One region of the Streptomyces sp. CNX435 genome, then DNA from elsewhere that is predicted to be linked to it. Evidence: predicted binding sites of a transcription regulator. Region 1 holds the regulator's gene; each other region holds the start of a gene.
What was found. The regulator HrcA, encoded in region 1, represses chaperone genes, less so after heat shock. The targets are predictions, from matches to a motif close to TTNGCACTCNGNNNNNCNGAGTGCNAA.
Positions count from the first base shown of each region.

Region 1 (9,789 bases):
GGTCAGGTGGTGGACCTGCGGGTAGGCGGCGGGGGCGTACGGGCCGTGTTCGCGTACGAACCGGTTGACGAGCCCGCGCGCGGGGCGGCCGGAGAAGGCGCGGGTCAGCTCCGTACGCGTGAACACGCCGCCGGTGACGGCCCGTTTGTGCAGCGCGTTGGCGCCCGACTCGGGGCAGACCAGGAACGCGGTGCCGAGCTGCGCGGCGGCGGCGCCGGCGGACAGCACGGCGGCGATCTGCCCGCCGCGCATCAGCCCGCCGGCGGCGATCACCGGGACGTCCACCGCCTCCAGCACCTCGGCGAGCAGCGTGAGCAGCCCGCGGCCGACCCGGTCGTCACGCGGGTCGTTGCGGAAGCCGCCCTGGTGGCCGCCGGCCTCGACGCCCTGCACGCACACGGCGTCGGCGCCGGCGGCCTGCGCCCGGCGTGCCTCGACGACGTTGGTCACGGTGACGACGGTGTACGTACCGGCGCGGGCGAAGGCGTCGAGCACGGCCGGTCTGGGGCAGCCGAAGGTGAACGAGACCAGCGCCACCGGCTCGTCGAGGAGGATGGCCACCTTGGCGTCGAAGGCGTCGTCCGTGCCGGCCTCGGCGTCGCCCAGCTCCGTGCCGTACCACTCGACCTCGCCGGCCAACTGCTGGGCGTACGCCTCTATCTGGGCGGGATCCGGTGGGGAGGGGGGCTGGGGCAGGAACAGGTTGACGCCGAAGGGGCGGTCGGTGACGGCCCGCAGCTGGCGGATCTCCTCATACATCGCCTCCGGCGTCTTGTAACCGGCGGCGAGGAACGCCAGGCCGCCGCCCTCCAGCACGCCGGCGGCGAGCTGCGGGCAGGATGCGCCACCGGCCATGGGCGCCTGCACGATCGGGAAGGTGAACAGATCGTTCAGCTCGGTGGGCATGGCTCAATCCTGTCATGCGGGTCGGACACCGGCGGCCCGGTCCGGATCATGGAATCCGCACGTCTTCACGCGCCTTGGGACGGTGACGTCCCACCCACCACACGCACCCGTCGCGCGGGCCGCAACGGCGGCGGCCCGGCAACGGTCGGCCAGTCCGCGGCTAGCGTCCGCTCCAGGCGTCCTTCAGCCGCGAGAACAGCCCTTGCTGGCCCGGTTTGAACTGGCCCTGGGGCCGCTCCTCGCCGCGCAGCTGGGCGAGTTGGGTCAGGAGCCGCTCCTGCTCGACGTCCAGCTTCTGCGGCGTCTCGACCTCGACGTGGACGACCAGGTCGCCCCGGCCGCCGCCGCGCAGGTGCGTGACGCCGCGCTGGTGCAGCGGAATCGACTGCCCCGACTGCGTACCGGGACGGATGTCGACCTCTTCGAGGCCGTCGAGCGTCTCCAGGTTGACCTTCGTGCCCAGCGCGGCGGCCGTCATCGGGATCGTCACCGTGCAGTGCAGGTCGTCGCCGCGGCGCTGGAAGATCGGGTGCGGCAGCTCGCGGATCTCCACGTACAGGTCGCCCGCCGGGCCGCCGCCCGGGCCGACTTCGCCCTTGCCGGCGTGCTGGATGCGGGTGCCGGTGTCGACGCCCGCGGGGATCTTGACCGTCAGGCTGCGCCGCGAGCGCACCCGGCCGTCGCCCGCGCACTCGGGGCACGGCGTGGGCACCACCGTGCCGAAGCCCTGGCACTGGGGGCAGGGCCGGGAGGTCATGACCTGGCCCAGGAACGAGCGGGTGACCTGGGAGACCTCGCCGCGGCCACGGCACATGTCGCACGTCTGCGCCGACGTGCCGGGCGCCGCGCCCTCGCCGTTGCAGGTGCCGCAGACGACCGCGGTGTCGACCTGGATCTCCTTGCTGCCGCCGAACGCCGCCTCCTCCAGCTCGATTTCGAGCCGGATCATGGCGTCCTGGCCGCGCCGGGTGCGCGAACGCGGCCCGCGCTGGCCCGCGGTGCCGAAGAAGGCGTCCATGATGTCGGAGAGGTTGCCGAAGCCGCCGGCGCCGAAGCCGCCCGCCGCGGCGCCGTTCTGCGACAGCGGGTCGCCGCCGAGGTCGTAGATCTGCTTCTTCTGCGGGTCCGAGAGGACTTCGTAGGCGGCGTTGATCTCCTTGAACCGCTCCTGGGTCTTCGGATCCGGGTTCACGTCCGGGTGCAGCTCGCGCGCGAGCCGGCGGAACGCCTTCTTGATCTCTTCCTGTGAGGCGTCACGTCCGACGCCGAGGACCGCGTAGTAGTCCGTGGCCACTTATGACTCCGCCAGGATCTGTCCGACGTACCGTGCCACTGCGCGTACCGCTCCCATCGTTCCGGGGTAGTCCATGCGGGTAGGTCCGACCACGCCGAGCTTGGCGACCGCTTCGCCGGTGTCGCCGCCAGAACCGTATCCGACGGAGACGACCGAGGTGGAGGTGAGGCCCTCGTGGTCGTTTTCATGGCCGATACGCACCATCACGCCCGGTTCCTTCGCCTCACCGAGCAGCCGCAGGAGCACCACCTGCTCCTCCAGCGCCTCCAGCACCGGCCGGATGGTGAGCGGGAAGTCGTGGTCGAAGCGGGTGAGGTTGGCGGTGCCGCCGATCATCAGCCGTTCCTCGGTCTCCTCCACCAGCGTCTCCAGCAGCACCGACAGCACGGTCTGCACCGTGCCGCGGTCGTCCGCCGGGAAGGAGTCGGCCAGGTCGGCCACCAGCCGCGGCACGTCGCCGAAGCGGCGGCCGACGACGCGGCTGTTGAGCCGGGCTCGCAGGTCGGCGAGGGACTCCTCGCTGTACGGCGCCGCGCAGTCGATCACGCGCTGCTCGACCCGGCCGGTGTCGGTGATGAGAACGAGCATCACGCGCGCGGGGGCGAGTTGGAGTAGCTCGACGTGGCGCACGGTCGAGCGGGTCAGCGACGGGTACTGCACGACCGCCACCTGCCGCGTCAGCTGCGCCAGCAGCCGCACCGTGCGCCCGACGACGTCGTCGAGGTCGACGGCGCCGGACAGGAAGTTCTGGATGGCCCGCCGCTCAGGCGCGCTGAGCGGCTTGACGTCGGCGAGCTTGTCGACGAACAGCCGGTAGCCCTTGTCAGTAGGGATACGGCCGGCGCTGGTGTGCGGCTGGGCGATGTACCCCTCATCCTCCAGGGCGGCCATGTCGTTACGCACCGTGGCCGGGGAGACACCCAGATGATGCCGCTCGGTGAGGGCCTTGGAGCCGACCGGCTCCTCCGTGCCGACGTAGTCCTGGACGATGGCGCGCAGCACTTCGAGCCGACGCTCGCTGAGCATGCTGTCCACCTCCGCACTGGGGGTCCGTCCGGCCGTTCCGCCGCTGGCACTCGACGGCGGGGAGTGCCAGGGTTCGGGGCCAGTGTACGGCCGGGTACGGCAGCTCAGGCAAGGCGGCCGGTCTCGTTATAGCGTCGTGGCATGGGTGGCGGTTGGGAAGAGCCGGCGCCGGACATCGTACGGTGCCGGCTGCCCCGCTGGGACGCGACCGCGGGGGCGGTGGCCGGATCGGCGGGCGTGCTGCTGGTGGACACGGGCGCCTCGCTGCGGGAGGGCGCGGAGCTGCGCCGGGCGGTACGCGAGCGCTTCGGCCGGCCCGTGACGCACATCGCGCTCACGCATCCGCACTTCGACCACGTGCTCGGCACCGCCGCCTTCGCCGGGGCCGAGGTCTACGGCCCGGCGGGCATCGCCGACCGGTTGCGTGGCGAGGGCGCGGACGAGGTGCGCGCGGACGCCGTACGCCACGGGCTGTCCCCCGACGCGGCGGCGGAGGCCGTCGACGTCCTGGTCACCCCGCGGCACGCGGTGTCCGGCACGTACCCGCTGGACCTCGGGGGCGGGCGGGAGGTGCTGCTCGTCGAGCTGGGCGCGGCGCATTCGTCGCACGACCTGGCGGTGTACGTCCCGGGGCGGCCGGCCGTCGTCTTCTGCGGCGACCTGGTGGAGGAGTCGGGCCCCCCGCAGGCGGGCCCGGACGCGGACCGGGCGCGGTGGCCCGCGGCGCTGGACCGGCTGCTGGAGCTGGGCGGACCGGAGGCGGTCTACGTCCCGGGGCACGGCGCGGCGGTGGGTGCGGATTTCGTACGGGCCCAACGGGACGAACTGTCGCGGGGCTTGTCGTAGTCTCGCCCCGTGCGCCGTTACGACTCCGATCTCACGCCCCCCTGGAAGAAGCCGCGGCAGCCCGCCCCCGAGGTGCCGGCGGAGCCGGACCTCGTGGTGGAGGAGGTGGGCACGGGCTTCTGCGGAGCGGTCATCCGTACAGAGAAGACCGCGGAGGGCCCGACGGTGACCCTGGAGGACCGCTTCGGCAAGCACCGGGTGTTCCCGCTGACGCTGGCCGGCTTCATGATCGACGGCAAGGTGGTGACGCTGGTGCCGCCGCGGGCCGCCGCCCCCTCGGGCCCCCTGCTGTCCGCCTCCGGCTCGATCGCGGTCCGCGACCACACCGCGCGCGTGGCCCGCGCCGGCCGCATCTACGTCGAGGGCCGCCACGACGCGGAGCTGGTGGAGCGGGTGTGGGGCCACGACCTGCGGGTCGAGGGCGTGGTGGTGGAGTACCTGGAGGGCGTGGACGACCTGCCGGCGGTGGTGGCCGCCTTCGCGCCGGACGCGGACGCGCGGCTGGGGGTGCTGGTGGACCACCTGGTGCCGGGCACGAAGGAGTGGCGCATCGCGGAGTCGGTGTCGAGCGACCACGCGCTGGTGGTGGGTCACCCGTACGTGGACGTCTGGGAGGCGGTCAAGCCCGCGTCGGTGGGCATCGCGGCGTGGCCGCGGATCCCGCGGGGCGAGGACTGGAAGACGGGCATCTGCCGGGAACTGGGCTGGCCGGCGGACACGGGAGCGGCCTGGCGCCGGATCCTGGGCTCGGTACGGACGTACCGGGACCTGGAGCCGGCGCTGCTGGGGCGGGTGGAGGAGCTGATCGACTTCGTCACGGCCCCGGCGAGCTGAGAGGGGCGGCCCGGGGGTCTGGGGCGGGTCGGGGAACAGCTCCTCAGTCCACCAGGTCCCGCACCACCGCGTCCGCCAGCAGCCGGCCCCGCAGCGTCAGCACCAACCGCCCCGCCTCGTAAGGACCGCGCTCCAGAAGCCCGTCCCTTACCGCCCGCGCAGCCGCCTCCGCCCCCGCCGGCCGCAGCAGCGACCGCGGGCAGCCCGCCGACAGCCGCAGCTCCAGCAGGATCCGCTCCACCCTCCGGTCCTCGGCCGTCAGCACCTCGCGCCCCGCCGCCGGCGACCGCCCCGCCGCCAGCGCCTCCGCATACGGCGCCGGGTGCTTGACGTTCCACCACCGCACCCCGCCCACGTGGCTGTGCGCCCCCGGGCCCGCGCCCCACCAGTCCGCGCCCGTCCAGTACAGCTCGTTGTGCCGGCACCGCGCGCCCGCACCGCCCCCCGACGCCGCCCAGTTCGACACCTCGTACCACTCCATCCCCGCCGCCGACAGCGCCTCCTCCGCCATCAGATACCGGTCCGCATGCACGTCGTCGTCCGTCGGCGGCACCTCGCCCCGCCGGATCCGCCGCGCCAGCTGCGTACCCTCCTCGACGATCAGCGCGTACGCCGACACATGGTCCGGCCCGGCGCCCAGCGCCGCCGCCAGCGACGCCCGCCAGTCCTCGTCGGTCTCGCCCGGCGTGCCGTAGATCAGGTCCAGGTTGACGTGCGCGAAGCCCGCCGCCCGCGCCTCCGCCACGCACGCCTCCGGCCGCCCCGGCGTGTGCGTACGGTCCAGCACCCGCAGCACGTGCTCGCGCGCGCTCTGCATGCCGAACGAGATCCGGTTGAACCCGGCCTCCCGCAGCTCCGCCAGATACGCCGCGTCCACCGACTCCGGGTTGGCCTCCGTCGTCACCTCCGCGCCCGCCGCGAGGCCGAACTCCGAGCGGATCGCCGCCAGCATCCGCCCCAGGTCCGCGGCGGGCAGCAGCGTGGGCGTGCCGCCGCCGAAGAACACGGTCTCGACCTCGCGCGGGTCGTCGCCGAGCACCTTGCGGGCGAGCCGGACCTCCTCGGCGAAGGTGGCGGCGTAGTCGTCGCGGGAGGTGCCGCGCAGCTCGGCGGCGGTGTAGGTGTTGAAGTCGCAGTAGCCGCAGCGGGTGGCGCAGTACGGGACGTGGGCGTAGAAGCCGAGGGGGCGGCCGGCGGCACCGGACAGCGCCTCGGCGGGCAGCGTCCCGTCCGCGGGCGCGGGCTCGCCATCGGGCAGTACGGAGGGCATGGACCCATTGTCCAGCACTCCCGGCGACCCAGGTCCCGCCCAGGAGCCCCGCCCGGAACCCCCGCTCGGAACTCCCGTCCGAGAACCCCGCCCGGGAACCCGCCTCAGCACCCGCCCGTCTCCGTCCCCCGCGCCTGCAGCACCATCATCGCCAGGTCGTCCCGCGGCGGCACCGGCGCGAAGTCGTGCACCGCCGTCCTGATCCGCTCCGCCACCGCCGCCGCCCCGAGCCCCGTGCAGCGGGACAGCGCCGCCGCCAGCCCGTCCCCGTCGTCGAACAGCCGGTCCCCGTACCGCCGCTCCGTCACCCCGTCCGTCACGCACAGCAGCGTGTCGCCCGGCTCCAGGTCGAACGACTGGCTGTAGTACTCCGCGTCGTCCAGCACGCCCAGCAGCAGCTGCGCGTCCGCCGCCGCCCGCACCCCGCCGTCGCTGCGCAGCAGCAGCGGCGGCGGGTGCCCGGCGCTGGCCACGGTGCAGCGGACGCCGCCGCGGTCCTGCTCGTACGGCACCAGCTCCCCGTACAGCAGCGACAGGAACCGCGCCTGCTCCGGCGGCAGCCCGAACGACGTCGCCGCCTCCACCGCCTCGAAGGCGTGCTCCACGAGCGTGCGGTTCAGCCCGCCGAGGACGTCGGCGACGCCGTAGCCCTCCCGGGCCAGCAGCCGCAGCACCGGCCGCGCGAGGCCGGTGACGACCGCCGCCTCGGGGCCCTGGCCGCAGACGTCGCCGAGCGCGAAGCACCAGCGGTCGCTGCCGCTGGGGAACAGGTCGTAGAAGTCGCCGCCCGCGGCGGCGCCCTCGGCCGGTTCGTACACGACGGCCGTGTCCATGGCCGGCATCTCCGCGATGCCGCTGGGCAGCAGCCCGCGCTGCAGCACCTCGCTGATGGTCACCTGGCGCGTGTACTGGCGGGCGGCGGAGACGGCGTGCGCCACGCGGCGGGCGAAGTCCGTGACGACGGCGGCGACGTCGCCGCCGATCCGGGCGACGCCGGCGCGGCCGAGGAGCAGCGTGCCGACGCGCCGGCCGCCGGCGACCAGCGGGCAGGCGAGCGCGGGGCCGCCGAGCCCGTCGTCGGCATCACCCCGGGCGCGGGCGGTGCTCCCGGGCCAGGGCAGGGGTACGGGGCGGGCGTCGGGCGGCGGGAGCGGGTTCTGCTCCAGGGCGCGACGGAGCGGGGAGATCCGCTCCTCGGCGGCGTGCCAGACCTGCGCGAGGCGGGGCTCCGCGCCGTCGGCGCCTTCGAGCCAGACGGCGCTCCAGTCGGCGAGCCGGGGCACGAGGAGCTGGGTGGCGAGGGAGGCGACCATGTCCTCGTCGAACTGCCCGGCGAGCATGTCGGAGGTCTCGGCGAGGAACGAGAAGGCGCCGACGCCGGCCCAGGCGCCGCCGGCGCGCAGCTCGGGGTCGGTGGCGCTGCGCGGGGTGTGCGCGGTGGCCTGGCTGGGCAGCCGGAGCGCGGCGGTACGGGCGACGTGCGCGTCGGCGAGGTCGTCGTCCGCGACGTCGTGCGCGCCGCGCACCGCCGCGCCGCCGGAGCCGTCCGCGTGGTGCGCCAGGCCGCGGCCGTGGGTCCCGTCGTCGGGTACGCCGTAGGCGCCCGCCTCGTCGTCTCCGCCCGCCGGAACCGCTGCCGGATCCGCGCCGGGATCCGCGGCCGGATCCGCGTCGGGGACGGCGCCGGCCTGGCCATCGGCCCCGGTTCGGGCCGGATCCGCGCCGTCCGCTGCCTCCGCGTCGTCCGCGACCTCGCGCAGCGGGCCCATCCGGAACCAGACCGTCTTCTCGCTGCGCCGGTGCTCGACGCCCCAGGCGTCGGCCAGCGCGGCGACGAGCTGCAGGCCGTAGCCGTACGACTCCTCCGGCGCCGGCAGCGGCATCACCCGGGCCGCGTGCCCGTCCGTGACCTCCACCAGCAGCGTCGGCTCCGCGGCCGGCCCGCCGTCCGCCCCGTCCCGCGCCAGCCCGGCGGCGGTGGCGTCCTCGGCCACGAGCCGGCAGCGCACCCGCACGTCGGTGCCCGCGTGCACCACGGCGTTCGTGACCAGTTCGCTGGTCAGCAGTTCGGCGTCGTCGACCTCGGGCCCGGCGCGCCCGGCCAGCAGCTCGCGTACGAACCGGCGGGCCGCCGCGGCGGCGGGCATGCCGGCGGCGAGGGTCAGCGCGACGTCCGTCACGTCCTGCGGCCCACCGGGCGTCTCGTCGCACGGGGCCGTCCGGTACGCACCGGGGGCACCGCCGCGGTCGCGGGACTCCCCGCCGTGTGGCGCCACGTCGTCGGCGCCGTCCGTACCGTCCGCGTCGTCGGCACCTCCCGTGCCGCCTCCGCCGCCCTCACCGCCCCCGCCGTCCCCGCCGCTCCGGCCGTCCCCGCCGCCCGGCTCCGCGGGCTCTCTTCGCACCACCGAAACCACGGTGGATCGACGTACGGCCTGCACTGCGAAGGTCGTCCCCACTGTCCTCTCCCGGCCAAAATCCGGCATACGGGCGTTCCCCAGGTAGCCAGGGTGACAGACTGAGCTCGCCCAGATGCACCAAGTGACACAACTGGTGAGCGGATATGGCCCATCCGACCCCGTCAGGCCACCCGGATTACCCCCTCCGGCCACCCCCGCCCGGCCCGCCGCGCCGGCCGCGCGCGCCGCCGGGCCGGTTCCGTACACGAGACGAACGCGCAGCTCATCGCGGTGGACACGCGTGCGTACGAGACGTGCCCAGCCGCCGGGACGGCCCTTCCGGCACCCGGCCGAGGGGGCGGCGGCCGTCGTCAACCGGATCGCGGGACGCACCCGCGGGAAGGGCGCGACCGGCGGCGTTCACGCCGCCCACGTACCCCTGAACGCCCCGCCCCGTATGCCGTGCCCGTACGCCGTGCCTACGCCGTGGTCCGGACGCCGTGTCCGGCGCCTCAGTCCTCCCTGGCGCCCGCGTACATGTCCTCGATCAGGCCCTTGTACTCCCGCTCCACCACCGGCCGCTTCAGCTTCAGGCTCGGCGTCAGCTCCCCGTGCTCGACGTCGAGGTCCCGCGGCAGGATCCGGAACTTCTTGATCGTCTGCCAGCGCTGCAGCCGCTCGTTGAGCTGCGTGACGTACCCCTCGATCAGCGCCCGCGCCTCGGTGGAGGCGACCAGCTCCGCGTACGACCGGTCCTCCAGCCCGTTCTCCTTCGCCCAGCCGGTCAGCGCCACCTCGTCGAGCGAGATCAGCGCGGTGCAGAAGTTGCGGTCGGCGCCGACGACGAGGATCGAGCCGACGTACGGGCAGACGGCCTTGAACTGGCCCTCGACCTCGCTCGGCGCGATGTACTTGCCGCCGGAGGTCTTGATCAGGTCCTTCTTGCGGTCGGTGATGCGCAGGAAGCCGTCGTCGGACAGCTCGCCTATGTCGCCGGTGTGGAACCAGCCGTCGTCCTCCAGCACCTCGGCGGTCTTCTCCGGCAGCCCGTGGTAGCCCTGCATGATGCCCGGGCCGCGCAGCATGATCTCGCCGTCGTCGGCGATCCGCACCTCGCAGCCGGGGAGCGGCTTGCCGACGGTGCCGGTGCGGTAGGTGTCCTCGCGGTTGCAGAAGCTGGCGGCGGCGGACTCGGTGAGGCCGTAGCCCTCCAG
Region 1 is NZ_JCANTA010000009.1:185,793-195,581, reverse strand. Features, by position in the region: gene T328_RS17665 (nitronate monooxygenase) at 1-906, opposite strand, end outside; gene dnaJ (molecular chaperone DnaJ) at 1,067-2,200, opposite strand; gene hrcA (heat-inducible transcriptional repressor HrcA) at 2,201-3,226, opposite strand; gene T328_RS17650 (MBL fold metallo-hydrolase) at 3,368-4,072, shown strand; gene T328_RS17645 (DUF3097 domain-containing protein) at 4,082-4,906, shown strand; gene hemW (radical SAM family heme chaperone HemW) at 4,950-6,176, opposite strand; gene T328_RS17635 (SpoIIE family protein phosphatase) at 6,281-8,593, opposite strand; gene T328_RS17630 (AMP-dependent synthetase/ligase) at 9,088-9,789, opposite strand, start outside.

Region 2 (9,789 bases), on a different contig from region 1:
GCGTACACCCCCGCCGCCGCCCGGTTGGACACCGTGACCGCCAGGGCCCTCATGACCGGCTCCAGTCCCCGGACTTGCCGCCGGTCTTCGCCTCGACCCGTACGTCCGTGATGACCGCCCCCTTGTCGACGGCCTTGACCATGTCGACGACCGTGAGCGCCGCCACCGACACCGCGGTCAGCGCCTCCATCTCCACCCCCGTACGGTCCGTGGTGCGCACGGTCGCCGCGATCTCCACCGCGTCGTCGGCGACGCCCAGGTCGACGGTGACACCGGAGAGGGCGAGCGGGTGGCAGAGCGGGATCAGCTCGGGGGTGCGTTTCGCGCCCATGATGCCGGCGAGCCGGGCGGTGGCCAGGGCGTCGCCCTTCGGCAGCGTCTCCCCGGGCGCGGTGCCGCGGAGCAGTTCGACGACGCGCGCCGAGACGAGGACGCGCCCGGAGGCGCGGGCGGTGCGCGCGGTGACGTCCTTGGCGGAGACGTCGACCATGCGGGCGGCGCCCGTGTCGTCGAGGTGGGTCAGGCGGCTGTGCTGGCTCATGGCGTCAGGAGCTCCCGGGGTGAATTCGCGCGGAGCCACCGTACCTCCACACCTCCACGGCGGCGGCCCGCGGCTCAGTCGAGGAGTACGACGTCGACGGGCGAGCCCGGCGCGACCTCCGTGGTCTCCTCCGGTACGACGACGAGCGCGTTCGCGCGGGCCAGCGCCGCGACGAGGTGCGATCCGGCGCCGCCCACGGGGGCGACCTCCGCGGGGGCGGCCTCCGCGGGGGCGGTGCCGGCGTCCGGGCCGGTGTCCGCCGGCTCCCGCTCGTACCAGCCGCGGAGGAACTGCCGCCGGCCCGCCGGCGACGTCAGCGGCTCGTCGGCGGCGAGCCTGGCCCGCACCACCGGACGGTGCACCGGCTCCACGCCCATCAGCCTGCGGATCACGGGGCGTACGAACATCTCAAAGGAGATGTACGCGCTGACAGGGTTGCCCGGGAGGGCGAACAGCGGGGTGCGGTCCGCGCCGATGCGGCCGAAGCCCTGCGGCTTGCCCGGCTGCATGGCCAGCCGGCGGAACTCCACGCCGCCGCCCGCCTCGCCGTCCAGCTCGGCCAGCGCCTCCTTCACCACGTCGTACGCCCCGACGCTGACGCCGCCGCTGGTGACCAGCGCGTCCGCGCGGATCAGCTGGTCCTCGACGGTGGCGCGGAGGGTCTCGGCGTCGTCGGCGACGGCGCCCACGCGATAGGCGATGGCGCCCGCGTCGCGGGCGGCGGCGGTCAGCGCGTAGCTGTTGGAGTCGTGGATACGTCCCGGGGAGAGCTGCTCGCCGGGGGGCACCAGCTCGCTGCCGGTGGACAGTACGACGACCCGGGGGCGCGGGCGGACCCGCACCGTGCCGCGGCCGATGGCGGCGAGCAGCCCGATCTGCGCCGGGCCGAGCACCGTGCCGGCGCGCAGCACCAGGTCGCCGGCGAGGACGTCGCTGCCGCGGGTGCGTACGTGCCGGCCGGTGTCGGCAGGGGCGTAGATCCGCACCTCGCCGCCGGCGCCGGCGGGCGACTCGCTGTGCGGGCGCATGGCGTCGACGCGACCGCGGCCCGTACCGCCGTCGGTCCACTCCACGGGGACGACGGCCTGCGTGCCGGGCGGCAGCGGGGCGCCGGTCATGATCCGGGCGGCCTCACCGGCGCCGACGTGCGGCAACTCGGCGCCGCCGCCCGCCGGGACGTCGCCGATGACGCGCAGGACGGCGGGGAACTCGTCGCTTGCGCGCTCGACGTCGACGGTGCGCACCGCGTAGCCGTCCATGGAGCTGTTGTCGAACGGGGGGAGGGCGACGGCGGCCGTGACGTCCTCGACGAGGACGCAGCCCTGGGCGTCGAGCAGCTGCATCTCCAGCGGATCCAGCGGACGGATCTGCCGCAGTATGTCGTCGAGGTGCTCTTCCACGGACCACAGTCCGGAGGACCGGCGCCCCGACTGCCCGGCGCCGGTCTCCTGCACCCCGGCGTCGGACTCCTGCGCCCCGGCGTCGAACTCCTGCGCCCCGGCGTCGGTGTCCTGCAGCCCAGCGTCGGTCTCCTGCACCCCGGCGTCGGTGTCCTGCAGCCCGGCGTCGGGCTCCGGCTGCTGCCCGGCGCCGGACTCCTGCACCGCGGCGTCGGACTCCCGCACCGCGGCGCCGGACTCCGGCTCCTGCTCCCCCGCCTCCTTCACGGCCTCGCCGCTCAATCCGCCATCTCCTCCGCGACGTACTTCCGCAGCCACGCACGCAGGTCGGCGCCGAGGTCCTCGCGCTCGCACGCGAGGCGGACGATGGCGCGGAGGTAGTCGCCGCGGTCGCCCGTGTCGTACCGCCGGCCCTTGAACACCACGCCGTACACCGGGCTCTGCAGCTCCGCTTCCGTCGCCAGCCGCTGCAGCGCGTCGGTGAGCTGGATCTCGTTCCCCCGGCCGGGCTCCGTCGTGCGCAGCACGTCGAAGATCGCGGGGTCGAGGACGTAGCGCCCGATGACCGCGTAGTTGCTGGGGGCGTCGGCGGCGGAGGGCTTCTCCACGAGGTTCGTCACGCGTACGACGTCGCTGTCCGCGGTGGTCTGCACGGCCGCGCAGCCGTAGAGGTGGATCTGCTCCGGGTCGACCTCCATCAGCGCGATGACGCTGCCGCCGTGGTCGGCCTGGGCCCGCACCATGCGGGCCAGCAGCGGGTCGCGCGGGTCGATGAGATCGTCGCCGAGGAGGACGGCGAACGGCTGGTCGCCGACGTGCTCGGCGGCGCACAGCACCGCGTGGCCGAGGCCGCGCGGGTCACCCTGGCGGACGTAGTGGATGTTCGCCAGGTCGTTGGACTCCGCGACCTTGGCCAGGCGTCTGTCGTCGCCCTTCCTACGGAGAGCCTCTTCCAGCTCGTAGTTGCGGTCGAAGTGGTCTTCGAGCGGTCGCTTGTTCCGCCCGGTGATCATGAGAACGTCGGTGAGTCCGGCCGAAACGGCCTCCTCGACGACGTACTGGATCGCGGGCTTGTCGACCACGGGCAGCATCTCTTTCGGCGTCGCCTTGGTCGCCGGCAAGAAGCGGGTCCCGAGGCCGGCGGCCGGGATGACAGCCTTGGTGATCCGAGTACGCGATGAATCCATGTTCAGCACCATAAGGGTAGGTACGGACAAGTGGGCAGCGACCAGGCCGGAAAGGCGGCGTTGCGCCGCACCCTACTCGCGGCGCGGGCCGCCGTGCCGCGGGATGAGGCGGAGGCGGCGGGGCGGCGGCTGGCCCGGCGGGCGCTGGAGCTGCCGGAGCTGGCACAGGCGCGGACGGTGGCGGCGTACGTGTCGGTGGGGCGCGAGCCGGCCACGCGGGAGCTGCTGGAGGAGCTGCGAGGGCGCGGGACGGCGGTGCTGCTGCCGGTGCTGCTGGCGGACGGCGACCTGGACTGGGCGGAGTACGGCGGCCCGGACGCACTGCGGGCCGCGGGGCGCGGGCTGCTGGAGCCGGCCGGGGCGCGGCTGGGTCCCGCGGCGGTGCGGGGGGCGCAGGCGGTGCTGCTGCCGGGGCTCGCGGTGGACGGCCGGGGGATGCGGCTGGGGCGGGGCGGCGGGTCGTACGACCGGGTGCTGGCGCGGCTCGCGGGGGGCGGGGGCGACGGGCACGACGGGGGCGGGGTCGCCCTCGTCGTGCTGCTCTACGACGGCGAGGTGCTCGACCGCGTACCCGCCGAGCCCCACGACCGCCCCGTGACCGCCGCCGTCACGCCCTCCGCGGTGCACCGCTTCCCGCGGCCGTAGGCGGGTTCGCGCAGCCGCGGCCCGGCGGCCACCGTCCCGTACGCACGTCACCGCCCGCCTCACCGCGCACGTCCCGCCACGTCCCGCCGACGTCCCGCCGACGTCCCGTACGGCCGTCACGGCGACAGCGTCATCGTGTCCTCCGCCGCTTCCTCGACCGCCTTGTCGCTGAACGGCCACTCGTACAGCTCGCCCTTCGCCCACGCCGTCGTCTGGTCCGTGTAGTGCGGGTGGAAGGCGTGCCCCGAGGCGCCGGAGAGGTTGACCCAGCCGGAGCCGTCGAAGTCCGCCAGGTCCACCACCATCCGCATCGACGGCACCCACAGCACGTCGTATCCGCCCGCCGCGTTCCAGCCGGTGGCGTTGACGGCGGCCTCGCCGCCGCTGAGGTTCCACGGGCCGCGGTTCAGCAGCCACTGCACGATGCCGGGCCCCTCGGTGCCCAGCGTCTGGTTGCGCAGGATCAGTTGGTGCAGACGGCCCCAGGACCAGGTGTCGATGTCCTTGTTCAGCTCGGCGGTCAGCTCCCAGCGGGCGTCGATCATGGCGTGCTCAAGGAGTTCGTCGCGGTTCCCGTCGCGGAGCTTGCCGTCGCTGCCGGTGGTCTTCCACCAGCGGTTGTCCTCGTCCTTGAGGATGGTCCGTACGACCTCGAACCACCGGTCCCCGCCGTCCGGCTGGGCGGCGTCCGCGTCGCGCTCACCGCACTCGCGCACGGTGGGGGGGCCGTCCGGGTCGGCCGCCGGGTTGGCGGGGGGCACGTTCAGGCACTCACCGTCCGGGCGCAGCTCCTTGGGCATCTTGTCGCCGAAGGCGAGCTTGAGGACGTTGCGCCAGACGGCGTTGAAGTACGCGGCGGCGGAGGAGTCGGTGTCCTGGCTGTAGTCCCAGTCCTTCAGCAGGTCCTGGGCCTCGCGGACCATCGGGTCGTCGATCTTGATCTTCAGCAGCAGCGGGGTGAGCAGCTCGGCGATCTCGCTGTGGTTGTCGAGCTGCATGGTGCGCATGTCGTCCGGGGAGATCTTCCCGCCGTCCTTGATCTTCTCCTCGATCATGTCGGCTATGCGCTGGCTGCGGGTGCCGTAGCCGGGGTCGGTGGTGATCAGGTACGGATAGTCGTTCTCGTTCACGACGGCCTGGTTGGCGGTGACGACGTACCCGCGTGCGGGATTGAGTTCCCAGGGCAGCTCGTCGAAGGGGATGTACTCGTCCCAGGAGTACGCCGGGTCCCAGCCGGGCGCGGGCAGGCTGCCGTCGCCGCTGCCGCGCCGCGGGATCTTGCCGGGCGCCTGGTAGCCGATGTTGCCCTCGGTGTCGGCGTAGACGAGGTTCTGCGAGGGCACGGCGAAGTCGCGGGCGGCGTTCCGGAACTCCCCGAAGTCCGCGGCCCTGTTGATGCCGAAGACGGCGTCCATGGTGTTGGACGGTTCCAGGGCGGTCCAGCGCAGCGAGACGGCGTAGCCGTCGCCGCGGTCGGGCGCGGAGTTGCCCACGGGGGCTTTCTTGCCGACTTCGGCGAGTTCGTCGCCGCGGTCGGAGACTACGGGTCCGTTGCGTGTGGTGCGTACGGTGATGCGCTTGTCCTCGCCGTCCGCGACCTTGATCAGCTCCTCGCGGGTGCCGAACTCGTGCGACTCGCCTTTGTACAGATAACCGTCGTCCTCGACCTTCTCCAGATATAGGTCGGCGACGTCGGCGCCGAGGTTGGTCAGCCCCCAGGAGATGTCGGCGTTGTGGCCCACGACGATCCCCGGCATGCCGGAGAAGGAGAAGCCGCTGACCTCGTACGGGCAGTCGTCGCTGATCCTCGTGCACTGCAGGCCCATCTGGTACCAGACGGAGGGCAGCTGCGCGGACAGGTGGGGGTCGTTGGCGAGCAGCGGTTTCTCCGTGGTGGTCAGGTCGCCGGAGACCACCCAGGAGTTGGAGCCGATGCCGCTGCCGCTGGGGCCGAGGAGGGCGGGTATGTCGTCCATGGTCTCCGCCAGCGCGCCCATCTGGGTGCTGAGGCCCTGCGCGGCGGAGCTGTACGTGTTCTGGGCGCCCTCGGGGTCGTAGCCGTCCTCGGTGGCGGAGCCGCCCTCCACGATGGGCTTGTTGCGCTTGTACGGGTACGGGGGGTAGAGGTCGGCGATCTCGTCCTCGTCGAAGCGCTGGGAGAGCAGCGAGCGGTCGATCTCGTCCTCGACGTTGGCCCGCAGGTCCCATGCCATCGCCTTCAGCCAGGCGACGGAGTCGACCGGGGTCCACTCCTCCGGCTCGTAGTCGTTGACGAACCCCAGGGCGGCGTACTCCACGGACAGGGCGGAGCCGCTGTGGTCCGCGAGGTAGGCGTTGACCCCGTCGGCGTACGCCCGCAGGTACTTCTTCGTCTCCGCCGACAGCTCCTCGTCGTACTCCTTCTGCGCCACCTCCCGCCAGCCCAGCGTGCGCAGGAACTCGTCGGTCTCGACCTGGTCCGCGCCGAACATCTCCGCCAGCCGGCCCGACGTCATGTGCCGGCGGACGTCCATCTCCCAGAAGCGGTCCTGCGCGTGCACGAAGCCCTGGGCCCGGAAGAGGTCCTCGGCCGAGTCCCCGTAGAGCGTCGGCACGCCGCGGGCGTCGCGCTTGACCGTGACCGGCGAGCCCAGGCCGGGCAGCTTGAGCGACCCGGTGGTCTGCGGGAAGGAGTCACGCACCGTGCTGACCGTCCAGAACGCGGCGGCACCCAGACCCAGCACGAGCGCGGCGGCGAGTCCGATCGCGACGAAGATGAGGCGGCGCCTCTTGCCTGCCGTGCGGCCGTTCTCGTTGACGGGCATGCCTGTCCTTCTGGAGCCAGCGGAGCATTGCTGGAGCAACCTTAGGCGCCCGGTCAAGGGGCTCCGAACGGCCCCTGGACTGTCCCCCGAAGCAGCAGACGGACGGACACTCCGGGTAAATTCTCAGTCAAGCACGCAACGACGAGAGGGAGAAAGCTGTCAGTCGAAGAACTCAACAAGCTCGCGCTCGTCGCCGCCCTGGTTCTGCTGGTCGCGGTCGCGGCCGTCCGGCTCGCCTCCCGCAGCGGCCTGCCCAGCCTCCTGCTGTACATGGGCATCGGCATCATGGTCGGCGAGGACGGGCTGTTCGGCTACGCCTTCAACGACCCGGAACTGACCCAGGTCCTCGGCTACGCGGCCCTCGCGCTGATCCTCGCGGAGGGCGGCCTCAGTACGAAGTGGAGTGAGATCAAACCCTCGCTGCCGGCTGCCGCCGTCCTGTCCACCGTGGGCGTCGCGACGAGCGTCGGGGTGACGGCCACCGGCGCGCACTACCTCGTCGGCCTGGAGTGGAAGCAGGCGCTCATCATGGGCGCCGTCGTCTCCTCCACGGACGCCGCGGCGGTGTTCTCAGTACTGAGGAGGGTGCCGCTGCCCAAGCGGGTCATGGGCGTGATGGAGGCCGAGTCCGGGTTCAACGACGCCCCCGTGGTCATCCTGGTCGTCGCCTTCTCCACCACGGGGCACGTGGAGAGCTGGTACGTGCTCCTCGGCGAGATCGTGCTGGAGCTGGCCATCGGGGCGGCGCTGGGGCTGGCGATCGGCTGGCTGGGCTCGTTCGCGCTGCGGCACGTGGCACTGCCGGCCTCCGGCCTGTACCCGATCGCGGTGATGGCCCTGGCCATAGTGGCGTACTCCGTCGGCGCCCTGGCGCACGGCAGCGGCTTCCTGGCCGTCTATCTGGCGGCGATGGTCCTGGGGAACGCGAAGCTGCCGCACTGGTCGGCCACCCGCGGCTTCGCCGACGGGGTGGGCTGGCTGGCGCAGATCGGGATGTTCGTGCTGCTCGGGCTGCTGGTGACGCCGCACGAGCTGGGCGACGACATCCTGCCGGCGGTGGTCGTGGGGCTGGTGCTGACGATGGTGGCGCGGCCGGCCTCGGTGATCGTGAGCCTGCTGCCGTTCCGCGTCTCGTGGCGCGAGCAGGCGCTGATGTCGTGGGCGGGGCTGCGCGGCGCGGTGCCGATCGTCCTGGCGACCATCCCGATGGTGAACCACGTCCCCGACTCCGGACGCGTCTTCAATATCGTTTTCGTGCTCGTCATCGTCTACACGGTGGTGCAGGGGCCGACGCTGCCGCTGATGGCGCGGTGGCTGCGGCTCGGGGAGGGGGACGCGGCGTACGACCTGGGCATCGAGTCGGCGCCGCTGGAACGGGTGCGGGGGCACCTGCTGTCGCTGTCGGTGCCGGAGCGCTCGCGGATGCACGGGGTGGAGGTCGGGGAGCTGCGGCTGCCGCCGGGGGCGGCGGTGACGCTGGTGGTGCGGGACGAGGCGAGCTTCGTGCCGTCGCCGACGGACATCCTGCGGCGGGGGGACGAGCTGCTGGTGGTGGCCACGGACGAGGTGCGGGACGCGGCGGAGCAGCGGCTGCGGGACGTGGGGCGGGGCGGCAAGCTGGCGCGGTGGCTGGGCGGGAACGAGCGGGGAGGCGGGCTGGGCGGGGGGACGCGGTAGGGGGTGGCGCTCGGTACCGCCGGGGTGGAATTCGTACGAACAGTTATCTCTGTCTGCTACGGCCCCGCGGAGAGCCAGGGGACGATCACGTTCCGTGGCGGTGGCCTCCCGTACCCGCCTCGGTGGACTGACGGGCGGGAATGCTGCATGATGAAGCGTCGTTAGCACTCAACAGTTGAGAGTGCCAGGAGGAAGCACGTGCCGACCTACCAGTACCAGTGCACCGAGTGCGGCGAGGGCCTCGAAGCGGTGCAGAAGTTCACCGACGATGCGCTGACGGTGTGCCCCGCCTGCCAGGGGCGGCTGCGCAAGGTGTTCTCCGCGGTCGGTGTCGTCTTCAAGGGCTCCGGGTTCTACCGGACGGACAGCCGCAGCGGCTCGGGGGCGGGCTCCGGATCGGGCGGGTCCGGGTCGGGGTCGGGGTCGGGTGAGAAGAAGAGCTCGGAATCGTCGACTTCGTCCTCTTCTTCGTCGTCCTCCTCGTCGTCGTCGTCGAATTCTTCTTCCTCCTCTCCCTCTTCGGGTTCGTCCACTTCCTCCTCGTCGTCGTCCTCGTCGCCGTCCAAGTCGTCCAGCGGTACGTCCGCGGCCTGAGCCGCCGAGCCCTGCGGCTATCGTTGCGGAATGGCTGACGCAGTGGCAGAGCAGGCAGAGATAGGCGTCATCGGGGGCTCCGGGTTCTACTCGTTCCTCGAGGACGTCACGGAGATCGCCGTCGAGACACCGTACGGACCACCGAGTGACTCTCTTTTCCTCGGCGAGATCGCGGGGCGCCGCGTGGCATTCCTCCCCCGGCACGGCCGCAAGCACCATCTGCCGCCGCACCTCATCAACTACCGCGCCAACCTGTGGGCGTTGCGCTCGCTGGGCGTACGGCAGGTGCTGGGGCCGTGCGCCGTTGGCGGGCTGCAGCCGGAGCACGGGCCGGGCACGCTACTCGTACCGGATCAGTTCGTGGACCGTACGAAGTCGCGCGCGCAGACGTACTACGACGGCGTGCAACTGCCCGACGGTGCCACGCCGAACGTCGTGCACGTGAGCCTCGCCGACCCGTACTGCACGACAGGGCGCCGGGCCGCACTGAAGGCCGCGCACGAGAGCGGCTGGGAGGCGGTCGACGGGGGGACGCTCGTCGTGGTGGAGGGGCCGCGGTTCTCCACCCGGGCCGAGTCGTTGTGGCACCGGGCACAGGGGTGGGCCGTGGTCGGGATGACCGGGCACCCGGAGGCGGTGCTGGCCCGCGAACTGGAGCTTTGCTACACGTCGATGACGCTGGTGACGGACCTCGACGCGGGCGCCGAGACGGGCGAGGGAGTCTCCCACGAGGAGGTGCTCGAAGTCTTCGCGGCGAACGTGGGGCGGCTGCGGGACGTCCTCTTCGACGCGGTGGGGCGGCTGCCGGGGGCGGCGGACCGGGACTGTCTGTGCGCGGGGGCGCTGGCGGGCATGGACCCGGGGATCGAGCTGCCGTAGGGGCGGGTGGCGTTGCCCCGGGCGGTGTCGCTCGGGGCGATGTTGTCCACAACCGGGGAGTT
Region 2 is NZ_JCANTA010000012.1:200,964-210,752, forward strand. Features, by position in the region: gene T328_RS21180 (MogA/MoaB family molybdenum cofactor biosynthesis protein) at 1-53, opposite strand, end outside; gene moaC (cyclic pyranopterin monophosphate synthase MoaC) at 50-541, opposite strand; gene glp (molybdotransferase-like divisome protein Glp) at 616-1,995, opposite strand; gene galU (UTP--glucose-1-phosphate uridylyltransferase GalU) at 2,220-3,128, opposite strand; gene T328_RS21200 (5-formyltetrahydrofolate cyclo-ligase) at 3,159-3,773, shown strand; gene T328_RS21205 (penicillin acylase family protein) at 3,890-6,577, opposite strand; gene T328_RS21210 (potassium/proton antiporter) at 6,734-8,254, shown strand; gene T328_RS21215 (FmdB family zinc ribbon protein) at 8,453-8,848, shown strand; gene T328_RS21220 (S-methyl-5'-thioadenosine phosphorylase) at 8,879-9,727, shown strand.
Region 2: the regulator HrcA is predicted to act here: its motif matches at 8,416-8,442, upstream of T328_RS21215 (FmdB family zinc ribbon protein).

Region 3 (9,789 bases), on a different contig from region 1:
CTGGGGCTTGACCGGCGTCCCGCTGCTGCCGCCCGCCCCGCCGCGTACCAAGCCCGCGCTCGCCACCGAACCCGGTTTCGAGACCGACGCCGGCGGCCCCGGCCTGCCGCCCGTCATCACCAGGGTCCCGACCGACGACCGGGTGATCTTCCTGACCATCGACGACGGCTACCGCAAGGACCCCGAGCTGCTGCGCATGCTGCGCGAACTGGACATCCCCGTCAGCGCCTTCCTCGCCGACGAGGCCGCGAACGACGACTACGCCTACTTCCGCGCCCTACGCGACCTCGGCACCACCGTCAACAACCACACCCTCCACCACCCCAACCTGCGCGAACTGCCCTACGCGGCGCAGCGCGAGGAGATCTGCGGCCAACAGCGCGTCCTGAAGCGCGAGATGGGCGCCACCCCGCGGATCTTCCGTCCGCCGTACGGCAACTACAACGGCGACACCCTGCGCGCGGCGAAGGACTGCGGCATCGACCTCGTACCGCTGTGGCAGCAGGAGGCGTTCCCCGGCCGCTGGACGCACTCCCGCGCGGACACCGCGTTCCACCCCGGCGATATCGTGCTCACCCACTTCGAAGGCCCTTCAGAATTCGGCGGCACGATGGCCGATGTCCTCCGTACGGTGCTCCGTAAGGCGAACGACGAGGGCTTCGCCGTTGCCCGGTTGGAGGACTACGTATGAGGCGCAGCCGCGCCGGCCGCCGGCGGTTGTCCGCCGCCGCGATAGCCGCCCTCTGTCTGCTGGCGCTCACCGCCTGCGCGGACGCCGCCCGGCCGACGGAGGAGTGGTTCCCGGAGAGCGCCGGCGAGTCCGGGAACGTGCCCGACGCGGCGGCGGACGGGGGCGCGCGGCCGGACGGCAAGCCGGGCGCGCGGCACGCGGGGCGTACGCCGCGCGCGCTGCCCGGCGACGGAGGCGCCGGAGGCGAAGCAGGCGGCCGGGAAGGCGAGGCCGGCCGGGACGCCGGGGCCGATCGCGCCGCCGCCCCCGGGGCGTACCGCCGCTGGGGCCTCGACCGCCCCCTCGACCCGCCGCCCGAGCCGCCCGTGAGCCGTCCGGTGCGGCCGGAACGCTCCGGGCCGCCGGCCGTGGTGGACCGGGTGCCGACGCGGGACAAGGTCGTCTTCCTCACGATCGACGACGGCTGGGAGAAGGACCCGGAGCTGATCGACATGGCGGCGGACCTGCGGCTGCCGCTCAGCATGTTCCTTTCGGACTCCGCAGTCCGGGGAGGTGCGGGCGAGGGCTACGGGTACTTCGACGAACTGCGGCGCGTCGGCGGCTCCGTCCACGGCCACACCCTCACCCACCCCGACCTCACCGCCCTGCCGTACGCCGCGCAGCGCCACCAGATCTGCGGCCAGCAGCAGCGCGTCGCGGACCGCTTCGGCGTCCGCCCGACGCTCTTCCGCCCGCCCTACGGCGAGTACGACGCGGCGACGCTGCGGGCCGCCGCCTCCTGCGGCGTACGGGCGATGCCGCTGTGGCGGGTGGAGATGAAGGCCGGCGGGCTGGAGTACCGCAGCGGCGACCGGCTGCGCCCCGGCGACATCGTGCTGGCGCACTTCCGGGGGCCGGACCAGCAGGGCGGGCGGACGATGACGGACGTGCTGGCGGAGCTGGTGCGGGAGATCCAGCGGCAGGGGTTCACGGTTGCCCGGCTGGAGGATTACCTGTGACGCGGGCGGGGGTGCGGCGCGTACCGACGTACGGTCGGACGGTGGGCGGTGCGGGTGGCAATCTGGCACTCGGCTTGACCGAGTGCTAAAGGGCGGCATAACCTCGGCTCTGGCACTCCCCGAGGGAGAGTGCCAACACAGCGACGAGGCGGATCCGGCACCCGCGACGACGGATCCTCCAGGGTCGCCACCCCAGACATTCAACCCCGCGAGATCTCCGAAGGGGGAGGTCGGATCGTGACGACCGCCAGCACCAAGGTTGCCATCAAGCCGCTTGAGGACCGCATCGTGGTCCAGCCGCTCGACGCCGAGGAGACCACGGCCTCGGGCCTGGTCATCCCGGACACCGCCAAGGAGAAGCCCCAGGAGGGCGTCGTCCTGGCCGTCGGCCCGGGCCGATTCGAGGACGGCAACCGGCTGCCGCTCGACGTCTCCGTCGGTGACGTCGTTCTCTACAGCAAGTACGGCGGGACCGAGGTGAAGTACAACAACGAGGACTACCTCGTCCTCTCTGCCCGCGACGTGCTCGCGATCATCGAGAAGTAACGGGGCGCTCCCGCTTCTTCCGCAACCCAGGCCGCGCCCCGGATCCGTTCGCCGAGCAGGACATATCGAAACGGGCCGGGGCGTCGGCGCTCCCTACGGCGCCCTTTGAGAGGACCCACGTTTCATGGCGAAGACTCTGAAGTTCGACGAGGACGCCCGCCGCGCTCTGGAGCGCGGTGTGGACAAGCTCGCCGACACCGTGAAGGTGACGATCGGCCCCCGCGGCCGCAATGTCGTCATCGACAAGAAGTTCGGCGCCCCGACCATCACCAACGACGGCGTGACCATCGCCCGTGAGATCGAGGTCGAGGACCCGTACGAGAACCTCGGCGTGCAGTTGGTGAAGGAGGTGGCGACCAAGACCAACGACATCGCGGGCGACGGCACCACCACCGCCACCGTGCTGGCCCAGGCGCTGGTCCGCGAGGGCCTGCGCAACGTGGCCGCCGGCGCCTCCCCCTCCGCGCTCAAGCGCGGCATCGACGCCGCCGTCGCGGCCATCTCCGACGAGCTGCTGAAGGCCGCCAGCCCGATCGACTCCAAGTCCGACATCGCCGCGGTCGCCGCGCTGTCCGCCCAGGACGAGCAGGTGGGCCAGCTCATCGGCGAGGCCATGGACAAGGTCGGCAAGGACGGGGTCATCACCGTCGAGGAGTCCAACACCTTCGGCCTGGAGCTGGACTTCACCGAGGGCATGGCCTTCGACAAGGGCTACCTGTCGCACTACATGGTGACCGACCAGGACCGTATGGAGGCGGTGCTGGAGGACCCGTACATCCTCATCCACCAGGGCAAGATCTCCTCCATCCAGGACCTGCTGCCGCTGCTGGAGAAGGTCATGCAGGCGGGCTCGGCGAAGCCGCTGCTGATCGTCGCCGAGGACGTGGAGGGCGAGGCGCTGTCCACCCTCGTCGTCAACAAGATCCGCGGCACCTTCAACTCCGTCGCGGTCAAGGCCCCCGGCTTCGGCGACCGCCGCAAGGCGATGCTCGGCGACATGGCCACCCTCACCGGCGGCACCGTGGTCTCCGAGGAGGTCGGCCTCAAACTGGACCAGGTGGGCCTGGAGGTGCTGGGCACCGCGCGCCGCGTCGTCGTCACCAAGGACGACACGACGATCGTCGACGGCGCCGGGAAGTCCGACGAGGTCGCCGGCCGGATCGCGCAGATCAAGGCCGAGATCGACGCCACGGACTCCGACTGGGACCGCGAGAAGCTGCAGGAGCGGCTGGCGAAGCTGGCCGGCGGCGTGTGCGTCATCCGGGTCGGCGCGGCCACCGAGGTCGAGCTGAAGGAGAAGAAGCACCGCCTGGAGGACGCGATCTCCGCCACCCGCGCGGCGGTCGAGGAGGGCATCGTCTCCGGCGGCGGCTCGGCGCTCGTGCACGCCGCGAAGGTGCTGGAGGGCGGCCTGGACCTCACCGGCGACGAGGCCACCGGCGTGGCGGTCGTGCGCCGCGCGGTGGTCGAGCCGCTGCGGTGGATCGCGGAGAACGCGGGCCTGGAGGGGTACGTCATCACCTCCAAGGTCGCCGAGCTGACGGCGGGTCAGGGCTTCAACGCCGCCACCGGCGAGTACGGGGACCTGGTGAAGGCCGGCGTCATCGACCCGGTGAAGGTGACCCGCTCGGCGCTGGAGAACGCGGCGTCGATCGCCTCGCTGCTGCTGACCACGGAGAGCGCCGTGGTGGAGAAGCCGGAGCCGGAGGAGGACCAGGGCCACAGCCACGGCCACGGTCACTCGCACTGACCTCTGGTCGGAGCCGCGGGTCACGGACCCGGGCATGGTGCACGTCAGGGCGCCGTCCCCGTACGAGTGCGTACGGGGACGGCGCCCTGCGGCGTGTGTGTGGGCGCGACCGCCCGGCCTACGGCCGGAGGTCGGGGCCCGCCGTGGCGGAGCCGCGCGGTGCGGGGGTCTCGGGGGTCTTGGGGGTCTCGGGGGTGGAGCCCCCGAGCTTCGGGACGGGACGGGGCTCTCTCCCGCCGGTCACCGGGGTCCGTACTTGCGCCCGGCGCCGGAGGAGACCCGGCCGAGCAGGCCGCGGGGCACCAGCTTCGCCGCCCCCATCAGCGCCTTGTACCGCGGGTCCGGGATCGACAGCGTCCGCCCCCTCCTCAGGTCCCGTAGCCCCTCCGCCACCACCCGGTCCGCGTCCAGCCACATCCACCCCGGGATGTTGTCCGTCCCCATCCCCGCCCGCTCGTGGAACTCCGTCCGTACGAGCCCCGGGCACAGCGCCATCAGCCGCACCCCGCTGCCCGCCAGGTCGCGCGCCACGCCCTGCGTGAACTGCACGACCCACGACTTGCTCGCCCCGTACGTCCCGCGCGGCACGAACGCCGCCACCGACGCGACGTTGACCACCGCCCCGCGCGACCGCTCCCGCATCGCCGCCGCCGCGGCCGTCGTCAGCCGCAGCACCGCCTCGCAGTGCACCTTCAGCATCGTCAGCTCGTCTGCGAGCGTCACCTGCAGAAAGCGCCCCTTCAGCCCGAAGCCCGCGTTGTTGACCAGCAGGTCGACCGGCCGGTCCGCGTCCCCGAGGCGCTTCTCCACCGCCGTGATGCCCTCCTCCGTGGCCAGGTCCGCGGGCAGCGCGGACGCCTCGATGCCGTGCCGTTCGTGCAGCTCGGCGGCCTGCTCCCGCAGCCGCTCCGCCGTTCTGGCGACGAGCACCAGGTCGTGTCCGGAGGCGGCCAGGCGGCGCGCGAAGGCGGCGCCGAGGCCGGCCGTCGAACCCGTAATCAGCGCAGTGGTCATGTCGGCACGCTAGCGGGCCGCTCAGTGCCCGGGTATGCCCTCTGCCCCCGCCGCGCGGGCCGCCGCCTTGCGGGCCTTCTTCAGGGACTCCGGATGCAGCGCGTCGGCGGCGGCGAGGAGCCGGGGCAGCAGCTCCCGCTCCAGGGTGTGCGCGCGGAACCAGAAGGCGGCCGTCACCTCGTGGTCCGGGCGGTGCTCGACGCGGACCTCGTCCCCCGCGCGTATCTCCCCGGGCTCGACGACCCGCAGGTACGCGCCCGCCCGCGCCGCCTGCGTGAAGCGCTTGACCCAGCCCCGCTCGCCGAGCCAGCCGGCGAACGTACTGCAGGGGATGCGCGAGCTGGTGACCTCCAGCAGCAGGTCGGGGCCGATCCGCCAGCGCTCGCCGATGCGCGCGCCGCAGACGTCGACGCCGGCGGTGGTCAGGTTCTCGCCGAAGACGCCGTTCGGCAGCTGGCGGCCGAGTTCGGCGCCCCAGACGTCGAGGTCTTCGCGCGCGAACGCGTACACCGCCTGGTACGTGCCCCCGTGGTGGCGCAGGTCGCCGATGACGTCGCCGACGAGGCCGCTGCCGCCGACGCCCTCGGGGCCGGGCTCCTCGACGCGCACGGGCCCGTCGGCCGGCCGTTTGTCGATGCCGGTGACGAAGTCGGGGGCGTCGGTGATCTCGGGGGCGGTCTGCGGGCGGGCGAGGTTCACGGAGAGCACCTGCATGCCCCCGACGGTAACCGGCCCCTCTGACAACGCTCAAAGGACTTTCCGGGCCGGTGGTGGCGCTGCTGCCTGCTGCCCGGGTAGCGCGGCGCCTCAGTTGTGGGGTGGGGGCGCCGATGCCGGCGTCCGGTGCCGGGCCCGGCCCAGCAGTTCTTCGCGTTCGTCCTCCGTCAGCCCGCCCCACACGCCGTACGGCTCACGAACCGTCAGCGCGTGCGCCGCGCACTCCGCGCGCACGGGGCAGCGCATGCACACCTCTTTGGCGGATGCTTCCCGTGCGCTGCGGGCGGCGCCCCGCTCCCCTTCCGGGTGAAAGAACAACGAACTGTCGACACCGCGGCACGCTGCGATGAGCTGCCAGTCCCACAGATCGGCGTTCGGCCCCGGCAGCCGGGAGAAATCAGCCATTTTGCATCACCTTGGAAGCGCCCTGGAAGACACCTAACGGTCGTGACACTACCTCTCTGCGCATACCTGATGTAAATAGTACTCATAGTGAAAATAGAGAATAGCTGATCAGAGCGGTGCGAATTGGTGTATTCGAGTTATGACGCGGCGCGGCGCGGCGACTCCTACTCGGTGACCGATTCATCACGTAGAGTGGCGAGGAGTGTGGCCCAGGTCCCCGTGGCGACAGCCGTCGCAACAGGTGCCAGGAGCCCCCGTAACTCTTTCGGGTGACCGTCGTTGAGAGTGCGGAAGCGGTTGACTGCGAGTGCGTTCGTCCCGGGCGCGCCCGATCGGCGGTCGACCGCCGAAGGTGACGATACGTACCAGCCCTGGAGGCTCAAGGTGACGCGCATCAGCTCCGGAGGGCGGCCATGACATCCGTCCTCGTTTGCGACGACTCCCCACTCGCCCGAGAGGCGCTGCGCCGCGCGGTTGCGACCGTGCCCGGCGTCGAGCGCGTGACGACGGCGGCTAACGGCGAGGAAGTGCTCCGCCGCTGGGGTGCCGATCGTTCGGACCTGATTCTGATGGACGTACGGATGCCCGGCCTCGGCGGCGTCGAGACCGTGCGCCGGCTGCTCTCCGCCGACCCGGGGGCGCGGATCATCATGCTGACCGTGGCCGAGGACCTCGACGGCGTGGCCCTCGCGGTCGCCGCCGGCGCCCGCGGCTATCTGCACAAGGACGCCTCCCGCGCCGAGTTGCGGGCCACCGTCACGCAGGCCCTCGCCGACCCGACGTGGCGGCTCGCGCCGCGGCGGCTGCGCTCCACCGAGATGGGGGCCGCGCCGACGCTCACGGCGCGCGAGATCCAGGTGCTCGAAGGCATGAGCCACGGGCGGTCCAACGCCGAGATCGGCCGCGAGCTGTTCCTCTCCGAGGACACCGTGAAGACGCACGCGCGCAGGCTTTTCAAAAAGCTCGGCGCGTCCGACCGGGCGCACGCCGTGGCGCTCGGGTTCCGCTGGGGTCTCGTACGCTGACCTGCCGCGCATCCGCCGCGCCGGGGCCCAGCGCCCCGGGCCGGCGCACCCGCCCCGTACGCGGCGGCGGGCCCGCGGACGGGGGCCGCGGGCCGCGGGGCGACCCGGTTTCGCGCGCGAAGGCGCATGCTTGAGGCATGGGTTCTTCGGAGCGACGCGCATCGGGCACAGCGGAATCCCGGACGGGGGCGGCGAAGGGAGGGCGCTTGTGGTGACTGTCCGCGCAGTTGCGCATAACGCTTCGGTCTACAACGACGGCCGCGATGCCGCGGAACGTTCGACGGCGAGGCACCATGGACGGATGCGCGGCAACGAGACCACTGTGTCCCAGACGGCCGAAAGGCCGGTCGAGATCAGGGGACTCGTCCAGCTCGCGGCCGAGGGGGACGAGCGCGCGACGCATGACCTGCTGGCCCACGTGCATCCGTTGGCGCTCCGCTATGTCCGCACCCGGCTGCACCGGTTGCCGGGCGACGCACGGCACTTCGTCGACGATCTCGCGCAGGAGGTCTGCATCGCGGTGCTCTGCGCGCTCCCGCGCTACCGCGACACCGGCCGCCCCTTCGAGGCGTTCGTCTTCGCCATCGCCGCGCACAAGGTCGCGGACCTGCAGCGGGCCGCGATGCGCGGCCCCGGCTCCACCGCCGTGCCGTCCGACGAGATGCCGGAGCGCCCGGACGACTCGCTGGGGCCCGAGGAGCAGGCGCTGCTGAGCAGCGACGCGGAGTGGGCGAAGCAGCTGCTGGCGAGCCTGCCGGCGAACCAGCGGGAGCTGCTGCTGCTGCGGGTGGCGGCGGGCTTCAGCGCGGAGGAGACGGGGCGGATCCTCGGTATGACGCCGGGCGCGGTGCGGGTGGCGCAGCACCGGGCGCTGAGCAGGCTGCGGGCGCTGGCGCGCCAGTAGGGGCGGGTCGTACGCGGCGCCAGCGCGGGCCCCCGCACGCGACGTAGCCGACCGTACGCACCGCTACGCACCCGTACGCACCGTGCGCGTCGCTGTGCTGGTCCGTACGGTCCGTACGGTCCGTAGACCCTCCGGCCTCCGGACTTCGTACCTTCGCACGCCGGTCACCAGCCCCGTTACGGACCCGACCCGCGCGCCGTTACCATGGTCAGTCCCATCGGGCAAGACCCACCGGAAGGGTGTCATGACAGAGCGCGCCGCCGACGTCCCTGACAAGTTCGCCACCATCGGGCTCACCTTCGACGACGTGCTGCTGCTGCCCGGCGCCGCCGACATGGCCCCGGGTGAGATCGACACCGCCAGCCACGTGTCGCGGAACGTCAGGGTGAACATCCCGCTGCTCTCCGCCGCCATGGACCGGGTCACCGAGTCCCGGATGGCCATCGCCATGGCCCGCCAGGGCGGCGTCGGCGTGCTGCACCGCAACCTCTCCATCGAGGACCAGGCCAAGAAGGTCGACCAGGTCAAGCGCTCCGAGTCCGGCATGGTCGCCGACCCGATCACCATCCGCCCCGACGCCACCCTCGCCGAGGCGGACGCGCTCTGCGGCCGGTTCCGTATCAGCGGCGTACCGGTGACCGACGAGGGCGGCAGGCTCGTCGGCATCGTCACCAACCGCGACATGGCCTTCGAGCCCGACCGCAGCGTCGAGGTGCGCTCGATCATGACGCCGATGCCGCTGGTCACCGGCCATGTCGGGATCTCCGGCGCGGAGGCCATGGACCTGCTGCGCCGGCACAAGATCGAGAAGCTGCCGCTGGTCGACGACCGGGACGTGCTCAAGGGCCTCATCACGGTCAAGGACTTCGTCAAGGCCGAGAAGTACCCGAACGCCGCCAAGGACGGCGAGGGCCGGCTGATCGTCGGCGCGGCGGTCGGCGTCGCCGGGGACGCCTACGACCGGGCGCAGGCGCTCGTCGAGGCGGGCGCCGACTTCATCGTCGTGGACACCGCGCACGGCCACTCGCGGCTCGTCGCCGACATGGCCGCGAAGATCAAGTCGAACGCGGCGGTCGACGTCGTCGCCGGCAACGTCGCCACCCGCGACGCCGCCCAGGCGCTGGTCGACGCGGGCGTCGACGGCATCAAGGTCGGCGTGGGACCGGGCTCCATCTGTACGACCCGCGTGGTCGCCGGCGTCGGCGTCCCCCAGGTCACCGCGATCTACGAGGCCGCGCTCGCGGCCCGGGACGCCGGCGTGCCGGTCATCGGCGACGGCGGCCTGCAGTACAGCGGCGACATCGCCAAGGCGCTGGTCGCCGGCGCGGACACCGTGATGCTCGGCAGCCTGCTGGCGGGCTGCGAGGAGTCGCCGGGCGAGCTGCTGTTCATCAACGGCAAGCAGTTCAAGTCGTACCGCGGCATGGGCTCGCTCGGCGCGATGCAGTCGCGCGGAGGCAACAAGTCGTACTCCAAGGACCGTTACTTCCAGGAAGAGGTCAAGAGCGACGACCAGCTGATCGCCGAGGGCATCGAGGGCCAGGTCCCGTACCGCGGCCCGCTCGCCTCCGTCGTGCACCAGCTGATCGGCGGGCTGAAGCAGTCGATGTTCTACGTCGGCGGGCGCACCGTCCCGGAGATGAAGGACCACGGCCGCTTCGTCCGGATCACCTCCGCGGGCCTGAAGGAGAGCCACCCGCACGACATCCAGATGACGACCGAGGCCCCGAACTACTCCC
Region 3 is NZ_JCANTA010000005.1:13,286-23,074, forward strand. Features, by position in the region: gene T328_RS10990 (polysaccharide deacetylase family protein) at 1-691, shown strand, start outside; gene T328_RS10995 (polysaccharide deacetylase family protein) at 688-1,689, shown strand; gene groES (co-chaperone GroES) at 1,927-2,235, shown strand; gene groL (chaperonin GroEL) at 2,360-3,985, shown strand; gene T328_RS11010 (SDR family NAD(P)-dependent oxidoreductase) at 4,226-4,999, opposite strand; gene T328_RS11015 (MOSC domain-containing protein) at 5,021-5,713, opposite strand; gene T328_RS11020 (WhiB family transcriptional regulator) at 5,807-6,121, opposite strand; gene T328_RS11025 (response regulator transcription factor) at 6,535-7,146, shown strand; gene T328_RS11030 (sigma-70 family RNA polymerase sigma factor) at 7,448-8,050, shown strand; gene guaB (IMP dehydrogenase) at 8,295-9,789, shown strand, end outside.
Region 3: the regulator HrcA is predicted to act here: its motif matches at 1,752-1,778, upstream of groES (co-chaperone GroES).